DNA from 3 places in the Aquitalea magnusonii genome. Region 2 is predicted to be linked to each of the others. Evidence: predicted binding sites of a transcription regulator. Region 2 holds the regulator's gene; each other region holds the start of a gene.
What was found. Region 2 encodes HrcA, which represses chaperone genes, less so after heat shock. Its sites were predicted from a motif close to ATTAGCACTCGNNNNNNNCGAGTGCTAAT; they were not measured.
Positions count from the first base shown of each region.

Region 1: a site for HrcA is predicted at 1,958-1,986, ahead of groES (co-chaperone GroES). Genes of this name have one in related genera too.
Region 3: a site for HrcA is predicted at 3,682-3,710, ahead of rpoH (RNA polymerase sigma factor RpoH). Genes of this name have one in related genera too.

Region 1 is NZ_AP018823.1:3,563,724-3,569,567, forward strand. Features, by position in the region: gene groL (chaperonin GroEL) at 1-1,547, opposite strand, end outside; gene groES (co-chaperone GroES) at 1,602-1,889, opposite strand; gene DLM_RS16950 (MraY family glycosyltransferase) at 2,060-3,049, opposite strand; gene rfbB (dTDP-glucose 4,6-dehydratase) at 3,361-4,425, shown strand; gene rfbD (dTDP-4-dehydrorhamnose reductase) at 4,422-5,315, shown strand; gene rfbA (glucose-1-phosphate thymidylyltransferase RfbA) at 5,331-5,844, shown strand, end outside.
Region 2 is NZ_AP018823.1:2,748,633-2,754,476, reverse strand. Features, by position in the region: gene alaS (alanine--tRNA ligase) at 1-1,894, opposite strand, end outside; gene recX (recombination regulator RecX) at 2,146-2,604, opposite strand; gene recA (recombinase RecA) at 2,620-3,669, opposite strand; gene hrcA (heat-inducible transcriptional repressor HrcA) at 3,830-4,846, shown strand; gene mltB (lytic murein transglycosylase B) at 4,881-5,844, shown strand, end outside.
Region 3 is NZ_AP018823.1:4,656,189-4,662,032, reverse strand. Features, by position in the region: gene DLM_RS21925 (M16 family metallopeptidase) at 1-709, opposite strand, end outside; gene ftsY (signal recognition particle-docking protein FtsY) at 780-1,907, shown strand; gene ftsE (cell division ATP-binding protein FtsE) at 1,982-2,635, shown strand; gene ftsX (permease-like cell division protein FtsX) at 2,632-3,540, shown strand; gene rpoH (RNA polymerase sigma factor RpoH) at 3,741-4,604, shown strand; gene DLM_RS21900 (PglL family O-oligosaccharyltransferase) at 4,719-5,844, opposite strand, start outside.

The sequences.
Region 1 (5,844 bases), 820 kb from region 2:
GTCAGCATCAGGCCGGCAACAGAAGCAGCGTGTTGCAGCGCGGAGCGGGTTACCTTGGCCGGATCCAGCACGCCCATTTCCAGCATGTCGCCGTATTCGCCGGTGGCAGCGTTGTAACCGAAGTTACCCTTGCCTTCCAGCACCTTGTTCACCACAACGGACGGCTCGTCGCCAGCGTTCTTGACGATCTGACGCAGCGGCGCTTCGATGGCCTTCAGTACGATCTTCACACCGGCGTCTTGATCAACGTTGTCGGTCTTCAGGCTGTCCAGAGTGGAACGGGCACGCAGCAGAGCCACGCCACCACCCGCTACCACGCCTTCTTCCACAGCGGCGCGGGTTGCGTGCAGCGCGTCTTCAACGCGCGCCTTCTTCTCTTTCATTTCCACTTCGGTGGCAGCGCCAACCTTGATCACGGCAACACCGCCGGCCAGCTTGGCCACGCGCTCTTGCAGTTTTTCGCGGTCGTAGTCGGAAGTGGCTTCCTCGATCTGGCGACGGATTTCACCCACGCGCGCCTGGATGGCATCAGCCTGACCAGCGCCATCGATGATAATGGTGTTTTCCTTGCCCACTTCGATACGCTTGGCTTGGCCCAGCATGTCCAGAGTGGCTTTTTCCAGGGTCAGGCCCAGTTCTTCGGCAATCACGGTACCGCCGGTCAGGATGGCGATATCCTGCAACATGGCCTTGCGACGGTCGCCAAAGCCCGGAGCCTTGACAGCAACCACCTTCAGGATGCCGCGGATGGTGTTGACCACCAGAGTAGCCAGCGCTTCGCCTTCAACATCTTCGGCAATGATCAGCAGCGGACGACCAGACTTGGCCACTTGCTCCAGTACCGGCAGCAGATCGCGGATGTTGGAGATCTTCTTGTCGAACAGCAGGACAAAAGGATTATCCAGAGCGGCAATCTGTTTTTCCTGATTGTTGATGAAGTACGGGGACAGGTAGCCGCGGTCGAACTGCATACCTTCAACCACGTCCAGTTCGTTGCTCAGGCTCTTGCCGTCTTCAACGGTAATCACGCCTTCCTTGCCCACTTTTTCCATGGCGGTGGCGATGATTTCACCGATGTCGGAATCGGAGTTGGCGGAAATGGAACCAACCTGGGCGATTTCCTTGGTGGTGGCACATGGCTTGGCGATCTTGGCGATTTCACCTACCAGGGAAATCACAGCCTTGTCGATACCGCGCTTCAGGTCCATCGGGTTCATGCCGGCGGCAACAAACTTCATGCCTTCCTGCACGATGGCCTGGGCCAGAACAGTAGCCGTAGTGGTACCGTCGCCGGCTACATCGGAAGTCTTGGAGGCCACTTCCTTCACCATTTGCGCGCCCATGTTTTCGAACTTGTCTTTCAGTTCGATTTCCTTGGCAACGGAAACACCATCCTTGGTGATGGTCGGCGCGCCAAAGGAGCGGTCCAGCACGACATTGCGGCCTTTCGGACCCAGGGTAACCTTGACGGCGTCAGCCAGAATGTTGACACCAACCACCATCTTGGCGCGTGCGGAATCACCGAACTTTACGTCTTTTGCAGCCATGCTCAAATCTCCAAAATTCTATGAAAGGGTCGTAGAAGGGTGTATGGGTCGGAATTACTCGACGATGCCCATGACATCTTCCTCGCGCATTACGAGGACTTCTTCGCCGTCAACCTTAACGGACTGGCCGGAGTACTTGCCGAAGATGACCTTGTCGCCAACCTTCAGCTCCAGCGGACGGCGCTCGCCATTGTCCAGGACCTTGCCGTTACCGACAGCCAGCACCTCGCCCATGTCGGGCTTTTCAGCTGCAGCACCCGGCAGAACGATGCCGGATGCGGTTTTTTCTTCAGCCTCAAGGCGCTTGATAACAACACGATCGTGCAGCGGACGAATTGCCATTGATCTCTCCTAAATACAATTGGCTGTTGAAAGCAAATGATCTGCCAGGATGGCAGTGCGGGGCGGGCATTAGCACTCGCCCCTGACGAGTGCTAATAATAGGGACGGCCCAGGCAGGTTTCAAGTGGGGGAGCTGCAAAAACTTTCCTGCCCGCATGGGCAGGAAGGGCTCAGGAATCGTCGCGGCGCAACACCAGCCAGTTGGGCACTTTGAAACGTACGATCATGCGGTACAGATACAGGTAGCCCAATACAAATAGCAGGCAGAACAACATCAGTACCCAGGTGCGGTTCCAGAACAACATCGCGGGAACCACAGAAAAGGAGGTCAGCAACCACAAATAGGGGGAGGTCATGCTGTTGCGCTGGGTCAGGTGACGAGCATCCTTGGAACCCACCATCCACAACACCATGCGCTTGTAAATCATCTGGTGCAGATGCAAGGCATCGGGATAGCCTACTGCCCGGCCTTGCAGAAACTTGCGGCGGTAAATGGAAAAAACCGTTTCAAATACGGGATAGATCACACACAACAAGGGAAACCACGGCGACACTGCCGGGTTGCGGGCCACCAGCAAAACCGATATTTCCGCAATCATAAAGCCAATCAAATAGGCCCCACCATCGCCGGCAAAAATCAGGCCGCGTGGGAAATTCCAGAACAGAAAACCCAACACAGCCCCAACCATGGCAAAACACACGCTCATCAGCACAATATCCTGCACCTTGAAACAGACATAAATGATGGCCAAGAAAATGAACACTGCCACCATACCGGATAGGCCGTTATAGCCATCAATGATATTCACTGCGTGCGCAACGCCGCCCACCGCCACCACGGTCAATAGCAATGACAGCCACCAGTACGAAGCCAGAAGGTGATCAACACCTGGAATGGACAGCCGTGCCAGCCCGGCACCCAGCAGGAAATAACCCAGCCCGGCGGCTACAAAGGTGGCAAGCAAGCGAGGCAAGGGGCCGATTTTCTTGGTGAGGTCTTCGATAAAACCAGCTGCGAATGCCGGGAAAGCTGACAGCAACAGCAACAGCACCCATACCGATGTGTTGAGATAGCCAGAGAGAGCACAGCCTGCAATCAGGCCCAGCATGATGGGCAGGCCGCCAATGCGCGGTACCGGCGTGGCATGGAATTTCTGCACGCCAGTGACGTCACCATCGGTCGAAAAACGTGCATGCAAGTGCGCATAGCGAATCAGGAATTGCCCCGAAAATAAAGAAGCCGCCAGTGCAAGTAGAAGAATCTGCAACATAGGATGTAATTACCTGGATAAGCATTAAACTGACGCACGACAGATCGTAAGCAGGTGAGCTGCATGTCAGTATATTTTGTTCATTTTGCCCTATAATTTGTGCCGAATAAAACGACTGATGCAAATCAGTCATCCCACCGGATGACTACTACAATATTTTCATGAAAAACAAAATTGACATAACCCATTGGAATCATTGAATGATATTGGTGACTGGCGGTGCCGGCTTCATTGGAGCCAACTTTGTCCTGGACTGGCTGAATGGCAATGACGAAGCTGTCATTAACCTGGACAAGCTGACCTACGCCGGCAATCTGCAAACCCTCTCCAGCCTGGAAAACGACCCGCGCCACCTGTTCGTACAAGGCGATATCGGGGATCGGGAACTGGTCGGCCGCCTGCTGCAAGAGCATCAGGTGCGCGCTGTCATCAACTTCGCGGCAGAAAGCCATGTCGATCGTTCCATCCACGGCCCGGGTGAATTCATCCAGACCAATGTGGTCGGCACCTTCAACTTGCTGGAAGCTGTCCGGGCCTACTGGAGTGAACTGGAAGGTGAAGCCAAAGCGGCTTTCCGCTTCCTGCACGTGTCCACTGATGAAGTGTACGGCACACTGTCCGCCACTGACGCGCCGTTCAGCGAAAGCAACCGCTACGAACCCAACAGCCCGTACTCGGCCAGCAAGGCCGCGTCTGACCACCTGGTACGTGCCTGGCACCACACTTACGGCCTGCCCGTCCTCACCACCAACTGCAGCAACAACTACGGCCCTTATCATTTCCCGGAAAAGCTGATTCCACTGGTCATCCTGAATGCACTGGCCGGCAAGCCCTTGCCCATTTACGGTGATGGCCAGCAAATCCGCGACTGGCTGTATGTGAAAGACCATTGCAGCGCCATCCGCACCGTGCTGGCGCAAGGTCGCCTGGGTGAAACATATAATGTTGGCGGCTGGAACGAAAAAGCCAATCTGGATGTAGTACACACCATTTGCCACATTCTGGACACCCTGCGCCCCAAAGCCGATGGCACAGGCTATGCCGAGCAGATCACCTACGTGCAGGACCGTCCCGGCCATGACCGCCGCTATGCCATTGATGCACGCAAGCTGGAACGCGAGCTGGGTTGGAAACCGGCAGAAACCTTTGAAAGCGGCATTCGCAAAACCGTAGAGTGGTATCTGGACAATCAGGACTGGGTCAGCAACGTCACCAGCGGCAATTATCGCCAATGGCTGGAACAACACTACGGGAACAAGGCATGAGCCGCATCCTGATTACCGGCATCAACGGCCAGTTGGGCTTCGAGCTGCGCCGCTCGCTGGCCATGCTGGGCGAGTGCATCTGCCTGGATCGCCAGCAACTGGACCTGTCCCGTTCGGCTGACATTGCCGCGGTGCTGGAGCAATACCAGCCGGACATCATCGTCAACCCGGCAGCCTACACCGCCGTGGACAAGGCCGAGAGTGACGCCGCGCTGGCCCATGCCGTGAATGCTGCCGCACCTTCCGCGATGGCCTACTGGGCCGCAGCAAAAAATGCACTGCTGCTGCACTACTCCACCGACTATGTGTTTGATGGTGACAAAGCCACACCTTATACGGAAGACGATGCCGCCAACCCACAGTCTATATATGGCTTAAGCAAATACCAGGGTGAACAGGCCATCCGCGCCAGCGGTGCCAACCACATCATCCTGCGCACCAGCTGGGTGGTGGGCGCACATGGCAGCAACTTCCTCAAGACCATCATGCGCCTGGCGCGCGAACGCGACAGCCTGAATGTGGTAGCCGACCAGATTGGCGCACCCACACCCGCTGCGCTGATTGCCGATGTGACCGCCCACATCATCAAACAATGGCAAACCAGCCAGGACAAGCAGCTGCTCGGTACCTATCACCTGACCAGCAGCGGCAGCACCAGCTGGCATGGCTATACCGCATACCTGCTTGCACTGGCAGAACGTTACGGTGTCGCACTACAGCTGAAGCCGGAAAACCTGCACGCAATTCCCAGCAGCGCCTACCCGACCCCTGCAAAACGTCCCGGCAACTCAAGGTTAAATTGCAGTAAAATCGAATGCAATTTTAGTCTTACCATGCCGGCATGGCAGGACGGTGTGGAACAAGTGTTCCAGCAAATCTTCAATTCCTGATCGGGGTGCATCATCATGAAACGCAAAGGCATCGTCTTGGCGGGTGGCAGCGGCACCCGTCTGTACCCTGCCACGCTGGCAGTCAGCAAACAATTGCTGCCCATCTACGACAAGCCGATGATCTACTACCCACTCAGCACCCTGATGCTGGCGGGAATTCGCGACATCCTGATCATCTCCACCCCGCAAGACACTCCGCGCTTTGAGCAGTTGCTGGGCGATGGCAGCCAATGGGGCATCAACCTGCAATACGCGGTACAACCCAGTCCGGATGGCCTGGCACAGGCTTTCATCATTGGTGAAGACTTCCTGGCTGGCGCGCCTTCGGCACTGGTGCTGGGTGACAACATCTTCCACGGCCATGACTTCCCCAAACTGCTGAAAGCGGCCAACGCCAAGCAGCACGGTGCCAGTGTGTTTGCCTACCACGTACAGGACCCGGAGCGCTATGGCGTGGTGGCATTCGATTCCCAGGGCAAGGCCTTGTCCATCGAAGAAAAACCGGCCGTACCCAAATCCAACTATGCCG
Region 2 (5,844 bases):
TGTGGCCAACGCTGACTTCCACGTTGTGGATCACCACGCGGTTGACGATGCGCTCCACTTCGGCCAGTTGCTCGGCGGAAACCGGTTCGTTGTGGGCGAAGTCGAAGCGGGCGCGTTCCGGGTTCACCAGCGAACCCTTCTGCGCCACGTGTTCACCCAGCACATGGCGCAGGGCGGCATGCAGCAGGTGGGTGGCGGAGTGGTTACGCGCGGTGGCGGCACGCTTGTGCAGGTCGATGGTGGCGGTGACGCTGTCGCCCACCTTCAGGCTGCCACGGGCCAGACGGCCCTTGTGACCGAATACCGCAGCCTGCACCTTCTGGGTGTCGGCCACGTCGAACAGCGCAGCCACGCCGCCCTGGGCGGAGATTTCACCCACATCGCCCACCTGACCGCCGCCTTCGGCGTAGAAGGCGGTATTGTCCAGCACCACGATGCCTTCGTCGCCGGCTTCCAACTGCTGTACGGCTTCATTGCCCTTGTACAGCGCCAGAACCTTGGCATCCACGCTGCTGGATTCGTAGCCGTTGAATACGGTGTCGGCACCGCTGTAATCGACATTGCCGGCCATCTTGAAGGACGAAGCGGCACGGGCGCGTTCGCGCTGGGCTTCCATGGCCTTGTCAAAACCGTCCTGATCCACTTCCACTTCGCGTTCGCGGCAGATGTCGGCGGTCAGGTCCAGCGGGAAGCCGAAGGTGTCGTACAGCTTGAAGGCGGTTTCGCCATCCAGCACCTTGCTGTTGGCCGCCAGTGCGGTTTCCAGCAGCGCCATGCCCTTGTCCAGGGTTTCGGCAAAACGCAGTTCTTCCTGACGCAGGGTGTCTTCGATCTCGGCCTGCTTCTGACGCAGTTCCGGGTAGGCCTGGCCCATTTCCTCGGCCAGATCAGCCACCAGCTTGTGGAAGAACAGACCCTTCTGGCCCAGCTTGTAACCGTGGCGGATGGCGCGACGGATGATGCGACGCAGCACGTAACCACGGCCATCATTGGACGGCAGCACGCCATCGGCAATCAGGAAGGAACAGGCGCGGATGTGGTCGGCAATCACCTTGAGCGACGGCACGTCCATGCTGAAGGGCACGCCGGTTTCACGCGCAGCGGCTTTGAGCAGGTTCTGGAACAGGTCGATCTCGTAGTTGGCGTGTACGTGTTGCAGCACCGCCGAGATACGTTCCAGGCCCATGCCGGTATCCACCGACGGCTTGGGCAGCGGGTTCATCGCACCGGATTCGTCACGGTTGAACTGCATGAACACGTTGTTCCAGATTTCGATGAAGCGGTCACCGTCTTCTTCCGGGCTTCCCGGCGGGCCGCCCCAGATGTGTTCGCCGTGATCGTAGAAAATTTCGGTACACGGGCCGCAGGGGCCGGTGTCACCCATTTGCCAGAAGTTGTCCGAAGCGTAGGGTGCGCCCTTGTTGTCGCCAATGCGGACAATTTTTTCTGCCGGAACGCCGATTTCCTTGTTCCAGATGTCAAAGGCTTCGTCGTCGGTGGCGTACACCGTCACCATCAGCTTTTCCTTCGGCAGTGCCAGCCATTGCTCGCCGGTGAGGAATTCCCAGGCAAAGTGGATGGCGTCGCGCTTGAAGTAATCACCGAAGCTGAAGTTGCCCAGCATTTCGAAGAAGGTATGGTGACGTGCGGTGTAGCCCACGTTTTCCAGGTCGTTGTGCTTGCCGCCGGCGCGCACGCATTTCTGGCTGGTGGTGGCGCGGGTGTAGGGGCGCTTGTCAAAGCCGAGGAACACGTCCTTGAACTGGTTCATGCCGGCATTGGTAAACAGCAGGGTGGGGTCTTCCCACGGTACCAGCGAGCTGGAGGCTACGACCTGGTGGCCTTTGGAGGCAAAGAAATCCAGGAACTTCTGGCGAATTTCGGAGGTTTTCATGTCGGTTTCGTCAAGATTGAATACAGTGGTGGCGGCGTGGGACAGTGTCTTGCGGCCATTACGGTCATGCGCGATTGTGTCAAGCCACGGCAAGGCTGGCAAGGGTCATGGCGTGGCAGCGCACGCCGGGCCTGCGTGGAGCCGATAACAAAACCCCCCGCTTAAGCCTTGTGCCGCCTTGCCGTACTTCATCTGCTGTCTGCGGCGGCGCGCCTGGGGCCGGGTTCTCTGCGCGGTTTTGTCAGCGGCGGTTAGTCCTCGTCAGCCCAGGGGAAGTCGTCTTCGTCACGGCCTGCCATCACCTGGCGGATGACGCCCATGCCAAAGCCGCGTGCCGCCAGAAAACGCATTTGTTTTGCCCTTTCCTGCGGCGTGCTGGCCACGCTGCCAAACTTCTTTTCCCATTGCTGCCGGGCCAGGGCCAGGTCGTCGCGGTCTGCCAGGGCATCGGCAATGTCTTCCTGAGCAACACCGCGCTGGCGCATTTCCTGCTGCAGACGCCGGCTGCCATATTTCTGGCCCTTGACGTCGGCAAACTGCCGGGCAAAGCGGCTGTCGGACTGCCAGTTGCGCTCGGCCAGCTCATCCAGCAGGGCTGAGAGTTGTTCCGCACTTTCGGCAAACGGCGCGAGCCGCCGCTCCAGTTCCCGCCGCGTGTATTCGCGGCGGGACAGGAGATCGACGGCTCGCGCCTTCAGGCTTTTTTCCATCGGCACGCCGACTGCTTAGACGTCCAGTACGTCGTCAGCCATGTCTTCGGCGTCGTTTTCGGTGATTTCCACCTTGATGCCGACGGCTTCGCGGATCTTGGCTTCGATTTCCTTGGCGATGGCCGGGTTGGACTTCAGCCATTCACGGGTGTTGTCCTTGCCCTGGCCGATCTTCTGGCCGTTGTAGGCATACCAGGCACCGGATTTTTCAATGAAGCCGTGCTTGACGCCCAGCTCGATGATTTCACCTTCGCGGCTGATGCCTTCACCGTACAGGATGTCGAAATCGGCCTGGCGGAACGGCGGCGATACCTTGTTCTTCACCACCTTGACGCGGGTTTCGTTACCGATCACCTCGTCAGCCTTCTTGATGCCGCCAACGCGGCGGATGTCCAGGCGTACCGAAGCGTAGAACTTCAGCGCATTACCGCCGGTGGTGGTTTCTGGGTTGCCGAACATCACGCCGATCTTCATGCGGATCTGGTTGATGAAGATCACCAGGGTATTGGTGCGCTTGATGTTGGCGGTCAGCTTGCGCAGCGCCTGGCTCATCAGGCGGGCTTGCAGGCCGACGTGGCTGTCGCCCATTTCGCCTTCGATTTCAGCCTTGGGTACCAGCGCGGCCACCGAGTCGATCACGATGACGTCAACACCGCTGGAGCGTACCAGCATGTCGCAGATTTCCAGTGCCTGCTCGCCGGTGTCCGGCTGGGAAATCAGCAAGTCTTCCACGTTCACGCCCAGCTTCTGGGCGTAGATCGGGTCCAGCGCGTTTTCCGCGTCGATGTAGGCGCAGGTGCCGCCCAGCTTCTGGGCTTCGGCCACGGCCTGCAGACACAGGGTGGTTTTACCGGAGGATTCCGGGCCGTAGATTTCCACGACACGACCGCGCGGCAGGCCGCCGACACCCAGTGCCAGGTCCAGGCCCAGCGAACCGGTGGATACCACTTGCAGGTTTTCGTTGATCTGGTTGTCGCTCATCCGCATGATCGAACCCTTGCCGAACTGCTTTTCGATCTGGGCAAGGGCTGCCGCCAATGCGCGGCTCTTGTCTTCTGACGCCATGCTGTCTCCAATTGCGTGTAGTGGAATCGATAGATGGGGGATTATCGCACAAAGCCAAGAGCCGACAAATGCGAATGGCAGCTTGAAATGACACCAATACACGCAACATGGTATTGATGGAGAGGCTGGCCGGAATCGTCTGGTCGGGTAAAATGAGAGCATGATGAACGAGCGCGCACAACGACTGCTGAAAACGCTGATCGAACGCTATATTGCCGATGGTCAGCCGGTGGGATCAAAAACCCTGTCCATGCTGTCCGGCATGGAACTGTCATCTGCTTCCATCCGTAACATCCTGGCCGACCTGGAAGGCATGGGGCTGATTGCCTCGCCGCATACCTCCGCCGGGCGCGTGCCGACGGCCAAGGGCTATCGCCTGTTTGTCGACCACCTGCTCACCATCCAGCCGCTGGAAGAACTGGCGATGCGCGAGCTGGAAAGCAGCCTGCAGCCGGACAGCCCGCAGCGCATTGCACAGGCGGCATCCACCTTGCTGTCCGATCTCACCCACTTTGCCGGGGTGGTGGTGACGCCGCAGCGCTCTGACGTGGCCTTCCGCCAGATCGAATTCCTGCGCCTGTCCGAGCGGCGCATCCTGATGATTCTGGTGACGCTGGATGGTGATGTGCAAAACCATTTGCTGACCACCGAACGCGATTACAGCCCGAGCGAACTGGTGGAGGCGGGCAACTTTATCAGCCAGCACTACGCCGGGCAGGGCATCAGTGCCATTGCCAGCCGCGTGGCGGTGGAACTGCGCGAGCTGCAGGGCAATATCACCGAACTGATGGCGGCTGCGGTGCGTTTTGGCCAGAGTTCGCTGGGCAGTCCCAATGATGCGGTGGTGATTGCCGGTGGTATGAATCTGCTGAATGTGCGCGATTTGTCCGAAGACTTGTCGCGGCTGCGCGAACTGTTTGCCACTTTCGAGCGCAAGACCGAGCTGTTGAAACTGCTTAACCAGGGCCAGGATGCGCAGGGTGTGAACATTTTCATTGGGGAGGAGTCTGGCGTGATGACGCTGGATGAATGCTCGGTGGTGACCGCGCCCTACAGCATCAACGGCATGGTGGTGGGTACCTTGGGTGTGGTCGGCCCCACCCGCATGGCCTACGAACGGGTGATTCCCATTGTGGACATCACTGCGCGGCTGGTGTCCAGCGCGCTCTCTTATTAAGCCGTCCGCCGGACGGTAGCATACGGAATACCTGATGAAACGATTGTTGATGGCGGCTGCCCTTGCTGGCGGCATGATCTCCTCCCTGGCGCAAGCCGATGCCGCACTGCTGGCGCGGCCCGATGTGCAGCGCTATATCGATGAGCAGGTAGCCAGCGGCGTATTCAACCGCCCCGAATTGGAAGCCGTGTTTGCCAATGTGGAACTCAAGCCCAACATCATTGCCATTCTGGACAAGCCGGCCACCTCGCGGCCCTGGTATCAGTTTCGCGGCAGCTTTTACAACGAGCGCCTGCTGAAAAACGGCGTGGCCTTCTGGCAGCAGCATGCCGCCACCTTGCAGCGCGCCGAGCAGGTGTATGGCGTGCCGCCGGAAATGGTGGTGGCCATTCTGGGCATTGAAACCAATTACGGCCGCAATACCGGCAGCTTCCGCCTGGCCGACGCGCTGACCACCATCGCCTTCAACTACCCGCGCCGCGCCGAATACTTCCGCGGCGAGCTGACCGAATTCCTCAAGTTGTCCAAGGAAGAGGGCATCGACCCGCTGACGCTCAAAGGCTCTTACGCCGGGGCGATGGGTCTGCCGCAATTCATGCCGTCCAGCTTCCGCAAATGGGCGGTGGATTTTGACGGCAGCGGCCACCGCGATATCTGGAATAACGTCGACGATGCCATCGGCAGCGTGGCGCATTACTTCCAGCTGCAAGGCTGGCGCCATGGTGACGACATCATCATTCCGGCAGCAGTGCAGCCGGGGGTGGATGTCAGCGGCCTGGTGGCCGACAAGTTCAACCTGCATCTGACGGTGGGTGAACTCAAGGCGCGCGGCATCCTGCCGCAGGCCCAGGTGGCGGACAACGTACAGGCCGTGCTGGTGCCGCTGGAAACCGCGCCGGGGGTGACGGAATACTGGCTGGGGCTGAATAATTTCTACGTGATCACCCGCTATAACAAGAGCACTCTGTATGCCAAGGTGGCGCAGGAGCTGGCTGGCG
Region 3 (5,844 bases), 1.9 Mb from region 2:
GGGCATGTGCCGGCAATGTGCCAAAATGGCGACGGGCCAGTTCAAATACCCATGCGGGCTCCACATCCCCGACCACCACCAGGGTGGCATTATTCGGGGCATACCATTGTCGATACCACTGGCGCAGGTCTTCGGCGCGGGCATGCTCCAGATCATTCATCCAGCCGATGACAGGGTTACGCACCGGATTGGCCACAAAGGCATTGGCATAGAGCGCCTCCTGCAATATGCCCATAGGTTGATCATCGGTACGCATGCGCCTTTCTTCTTTCACCACTTCCAGCTCACGACGGAAACTTTGTTCATCGATCTGCAGCGCCGTCATGCGATCTGCCTCCAGCGCCAGCACCAAGGGCAAGCGCTCGGCAGTCAGTTGGGCAAAATAGACCGTGTAATCACGGCTAGTGAACGCATTTTCCTTGCCCCCCGCCTGGGCAATACGGCGTGAATATTCGCCATCCGGCACACTGCGCGTCCCTTTGAACATCATGTGTTCCAGCAAATGGGACAAGCCGGTGTGACCATTCACCTCATCCACACTTCCTACCCGGTACCACAGCTGCGACACCACCACGGGCGAACGGGTATCACGCACCACCACCACCTTGAGCCCATTGGACAAGGTGGTTTCCACCGGGGCTGCATTCAGCATGCCAGCCAGCAGCATGAGCATGGCCCCGATCAGCCCCGATTTTGCTTTCATCATCATCGTTTCTGCCCTGTTGCTCATTTAAGGATACAATTTAGCCATTTATCGCCTTCCCAGACTACGCAGACGCATGTTTAGTTTCTTCAAGAAAAAGCCCAAACCGGTTGAAACCCCGGTAATCGAACCACAGGCAGAAGTGTCCAGCGATGCGCTGGCCGAATCTGCCCCTACGCCGCCGGCAGACAGCAGTAACACCATTGCAAAGAGCAGTGATCCCGCCACGCCAGCGGCCATCAGCCCCGTCGAAGCCGCGCAAGCCGCGCCCAGCGAGCCGGACGCCCCTGCGCGCAAACTCAGCTGGACGGAGCGCCTGAAGGCCGGCCTGTCCAAGACACGCGATAAGCTGGGCAAATCGCTGGCCGGACTGTTTGGTGGCGGCAAGATCGACGAGGACCTCTACGAGGAGCTGGAAACCGTTCTGCTGACTGCCGACATGGGCATGGATGCCACGCTACACCTGCTGAAGGATGTACGCGAGCGCGTCAGCCTGAGGGGCCTGAAAGATGGCAGTGAGCTGAAGGGCGCACTCAAGGACTCGCTCAACGAACTGATTCAGCCACTGGAAAAACCGCTGGATGTCAGCGGCAAGAAACCGTTTGTCATCATGATGGCCGGGGTGAATGGGGCGGGTAAAACCACTTCCATTGGCAAACTGGCGAAATACTATCAGCAACAGGGCAAGAGCGTGTTGCTGGCCGCTGGCGACACTTTCCGTGCCGCCGCCCGCGAACAGCTGATGGCCTGGGGTGAGCGTAACAATGTCACCGTGATTGCCCAGCAAGGTGGCGATGCCGCCGCCGTATGCTATGACGCCATCCAGGCCGCCACGGCCCGTGGCATCGATATCGTGCTGGCGGATACCGCCGGCCGACTGCCTACCCAGTTGCACCTGATGGAAGAAATCAAGAAGGTGAAGCGCGTCATCCAAAAAGCACTGCCGGAGGCACCACACGAGGTCATTCTGGTGCTGGATGCCAACATTGGCCAGAATGCCATCAGCCAGGTAAAGGTATTTGATGATGCTTTGGGCCTGACCGGCCTGATTCTGACCAAGCTGGATGGCACGGCCAAGGGTGGCGTGATTGCGGCAATTGCCAAGCAACGGCCAATTCCGCTACGTTTTATCGGCGTGGGTGAGAGCATTGACGACCTGCGGCCATTCAATAGCAAGGATTATGTCGACGCCCTGTTCGACTGAACCTCTGCCTCAACACAGCCACGCCGGCAGCTTGCTGTCGGCAACGTCTTACCGGATCAAGGGGAATCCAGCACATGATTCAGTTCGACCAGGTCACCAAGCGATATCCCGGTGGCAATGAAGCCCTGAAGAATCTTTCCTTTACCATCGACAGCGGTGAAATGGCCTTTCTGGCAGGCCACTCCGGTGCAGGCAAATCCACCCTGCTCAAGCTGGTGGCCGGCATTGAGCGTGCAAGCAGCGGCAGCGTGATTGTCAGCGGCCATAATCTGTCCAAGCTGCGCAACAGCCAGATTCCGTATGTCCGGCAGCATATCGGCATGGTGTTTCAAGACCACAAACTGCTGTTTGACCGCTCGGTATTCGACAATGTGATGCTGCCGCTGGACATCATCGGCTTCGATCGCCGCGATGCGGCGCGCCGGGTACGTGCCGCACTGGACAAGGTAGGCCTGCTGTCCAAGGAAAAATCCATGCCCATCCGCCTTTCCGGCGGCGAACAACAACGCCTGTGCATCGCCCGTGCTGTGGTTCACCGCCCCAGCCTGTTGCTGGCTGATGAACCATCGGCCAACCTCGACCGCGCTTATGCACTGGACATCATGGAGCTGTTCAAATCCTTTCATCAGGTGGGTGTCACCGTGGTGATTTCCGCCCATGATGAAACACTCATGGAAGACTATGGTCGCCGCATCATCCGGTTGAAGGAAGGACAATTCGCCGCATGAAACACTACCTGTACCTGAACTGGCAAAGCGCACGTCAAGCCCTGGGCAAGATAGTCCGCCAACCATTCGGCAGCCTGCTCACCTTGCTGATGCTATCCATCGCACTGGCACTGCCCTTGTCGCTCTATCTGACCGTCAGCAGCATCCAGGAATGGGCCGGTCGACTGACCGCCACGCCGCAAATCACCCTGTTCATGGAGCAATCTGCCGAAGAAGCCGACCTGGCCGCGGTTTCCAGCACACTCACCAAGCACCCGCGTATCCAGAGCTTCAGCTTTGTCGGCAAGAAGCAGGCACTGAGCGATCTGGAAAAGCGCAATGGCCTGGCAGGACTGAGTGATGGCCTGACCGACAATCCACTGCCCGATGCCTTCGTCGTCACCCCCAAGACACTGGAACCACACGAACTGGAAATGCTGCAGAAAGAACTGTCCGGCCTGCCCATGGTGGAAGCCGCACAATTTGATGCCCGCTGGGCCAAGCGGCTGTACGGCATGGTGGAACTGGGCAAGCAGTTAACCTGGTTCCTGGGCGGCGCACTGGGCATTGCCCTGGTGCTGGTCACGCATAATGCGGTACGCATGCAGATTCTGGCGCGGCGGGACGAGATCGAAGTGGCCAAGCTGATTGGCGCACCTGACAGCTTTATCCGCCGGCCCTTCATGTATCACGCCATGTGGCAGGGTTTGCTGGCCGGCCTGGCGGCATGGGGCCTGACCAGTTGGCTGGTACTAACCGCCAATCCTGCCATTCATGATTTTGCCCAGCTCTACAACGAGCGCGTTTCCCTGCGCGGCCTGAATGCCAGCGAACTGCTGGTGGTGCTGGCGGTCTCCGCCCTGCTGGCCATGCTGGGTGCCCGCCTGGCATCCGATCATCACCTGCGGAAAATTCAACCTCGTTAACAATCCATTACTTTCCCCTGCGGCTGGGTTTCGCTTAATGTGAGACCCAGCCAGCGCATTCATCTTGGTCTTTTCCCTGGTTTGTCTGGTAAAAATCTATCGGCTCCATAGAAAAATTCATTGACGCTGGAACCTTTGCTTGCTAGCACTCTCTATATGCGAGTGCTAAGATAGCACTACCCAAGGAGGTAGTTACACTGATGACCACAACATTTGCCTTGCCCGTTCCGTCGTCCAGCGGCAGCCTGGAGCAATACATTCAGGCGGTGAACAGTGTTCCCATGCTGACCCCCGAACAGGAGACAGAGCTGGCCACCCGCTTCCAGCAAGACAATGATCTGGAAGCCGCCCGCCAGATGGTGCTATCGCACCTGCGTGTCGTCGTATCGATTTCGCGTGGCTATGCCGGTTACGGCCTGCCGCAAGCCGACCTGATCCAGGAAGGCAATATCGGCCTGATGAAAGCGGTAAAACGCTTCGAACCGGGCCGTGGCGTTCGCCTGTTTTCCTTTGCCGTGCATTGGATCAAGGCTGAAATCCACGAATTCATCCTGCGCAACTGGCGCCTGGTACGCATTGCCACCACCAAGCCGCAACGCAAGCTGTTCTTCAATCTGCGCAGCATGAAAAGCAGCTTCTCCGCCTTGAGCGAAAATGAAGCCCGGCAGATTGCCGAAGATCTTGGCGTTAAACCCGAAGAAGTGCGGGAAATGGAAACCCGCATGAGCGGACAAGATATCGCCCTGATGGCAGATGATGGTGATGATGAAGGCTATGCCCCGATCGACTGGCTGGCCGATGCGCATCATGAACCTACCCGCGCGCTGGAGCGCAAGGCTTTCGACCATCTGCAAACCGAAGGCATCGAGTATGCGCTGTCCTCGCTTGATGCCCGCAGCCGCCGTATTGTTGAAGCACGCTGGCTGGCAGACGATGGCGGCGCCACGCTGCACGAATTGGCTGCCGAATTTGGTGTATCGGCAGAACGCATTCGCCAGATTGAAGCCAAGGCACTGGGCAAGATGAAGACTGCACTGAGCGAAGGTGTGGTCATCGATAGCTGAGCTATCAGCACAGCCTGATTTAACAAAGCCCGCGTCTGCTAACGCGGGCTTTTTCATGCACAGATGGCGTCAAGCGGGGACAAAGCCACCGCGACACCATCCGCCAGACCCTGCTTACTCCCCCTCGCCCCCCCGGTACTTGGCCGGCAACCGGTCAAACACCTGCTGGGCCACTGCACGCAAGGGCTGCCACTGCGGCACATCCTCGTCGATCTCGTCCAGATAATCCTTGGCATATGTAGGGAATGAGGCCAGTGCCGTTGAGACCGTTGCTTTGGCTTCCGCCTCCCGGCCCGCCAATGCCAGCATCTGCGCCTTCTTCATCATCACATCAGGGTAAGGGCGGAAGGCTGTCAGGCGCTCCTCCCACTCCAGCTTCTGTGACAGATTGGAGGTATCCGCAGTCAGATAATCATCCAGCGTGCTGAGCGCATGATAGGCAAACAGAGGATGCTGCACCATGATCTCGGCCAGACGCTGCTGACGCTTGGCATCGCGTGCCGGATTATCTGTCTGGGAATACAAACCGACCAGCTCGTTGTAGGTAGACCAAGTCACCACCGATAAATAACCGACAAACACCATGCCCAGCAGCCAGGCAACACGCACCAGCCACGCGGCCCGGCCCGTTCGCGCCGGCGACATGGCGGCAAACACCACCAGCATGGCGAGGAAATACAGATACCACAGCGGGTACTCCAGCATGCTGTGGATCAGCGTCACCGCCATGCAACCCAAGGCCAGCATGCCTTCCGCCTCGGCACGCTCGCTGAAGAAGGGCCACACCACCCAGGCAAAACCACCCACCACCGCCAGGGTGATCGGCAGTCCCATCTCCGCCAACAACTGCAGGATCAGATTATGGCAATTGGTAAACAGCCCACTGTTGAAGCCCGCACTGGCAAACTGCGGCAAAGGCTGCAAGCGCACACTCTCCGCGGCATATTGCGACCAGCCCACCCCCCACAGCGGATGCGACTTGAAGGTAAGCCAGGCTTTTCCCATCTCGGCAATACGTCGCGAACCCATGTCATCGCCATTGGCAGCCAGGCGCTCTACCCCGGAAGCATTGGTGACAGTGGCATGGGTGAACAGGGATACCAGATGGTTTACCAGCGGCAAGGCAAACTGTGCGGCAAACACCACGATGCAGGACAGCAACATCGCCCACATCAAGCGGCGCGATTCGGCACTACGCATGCGCCAGTGCCACAGACCGCCCAGCAGCGTCAATGCCAGC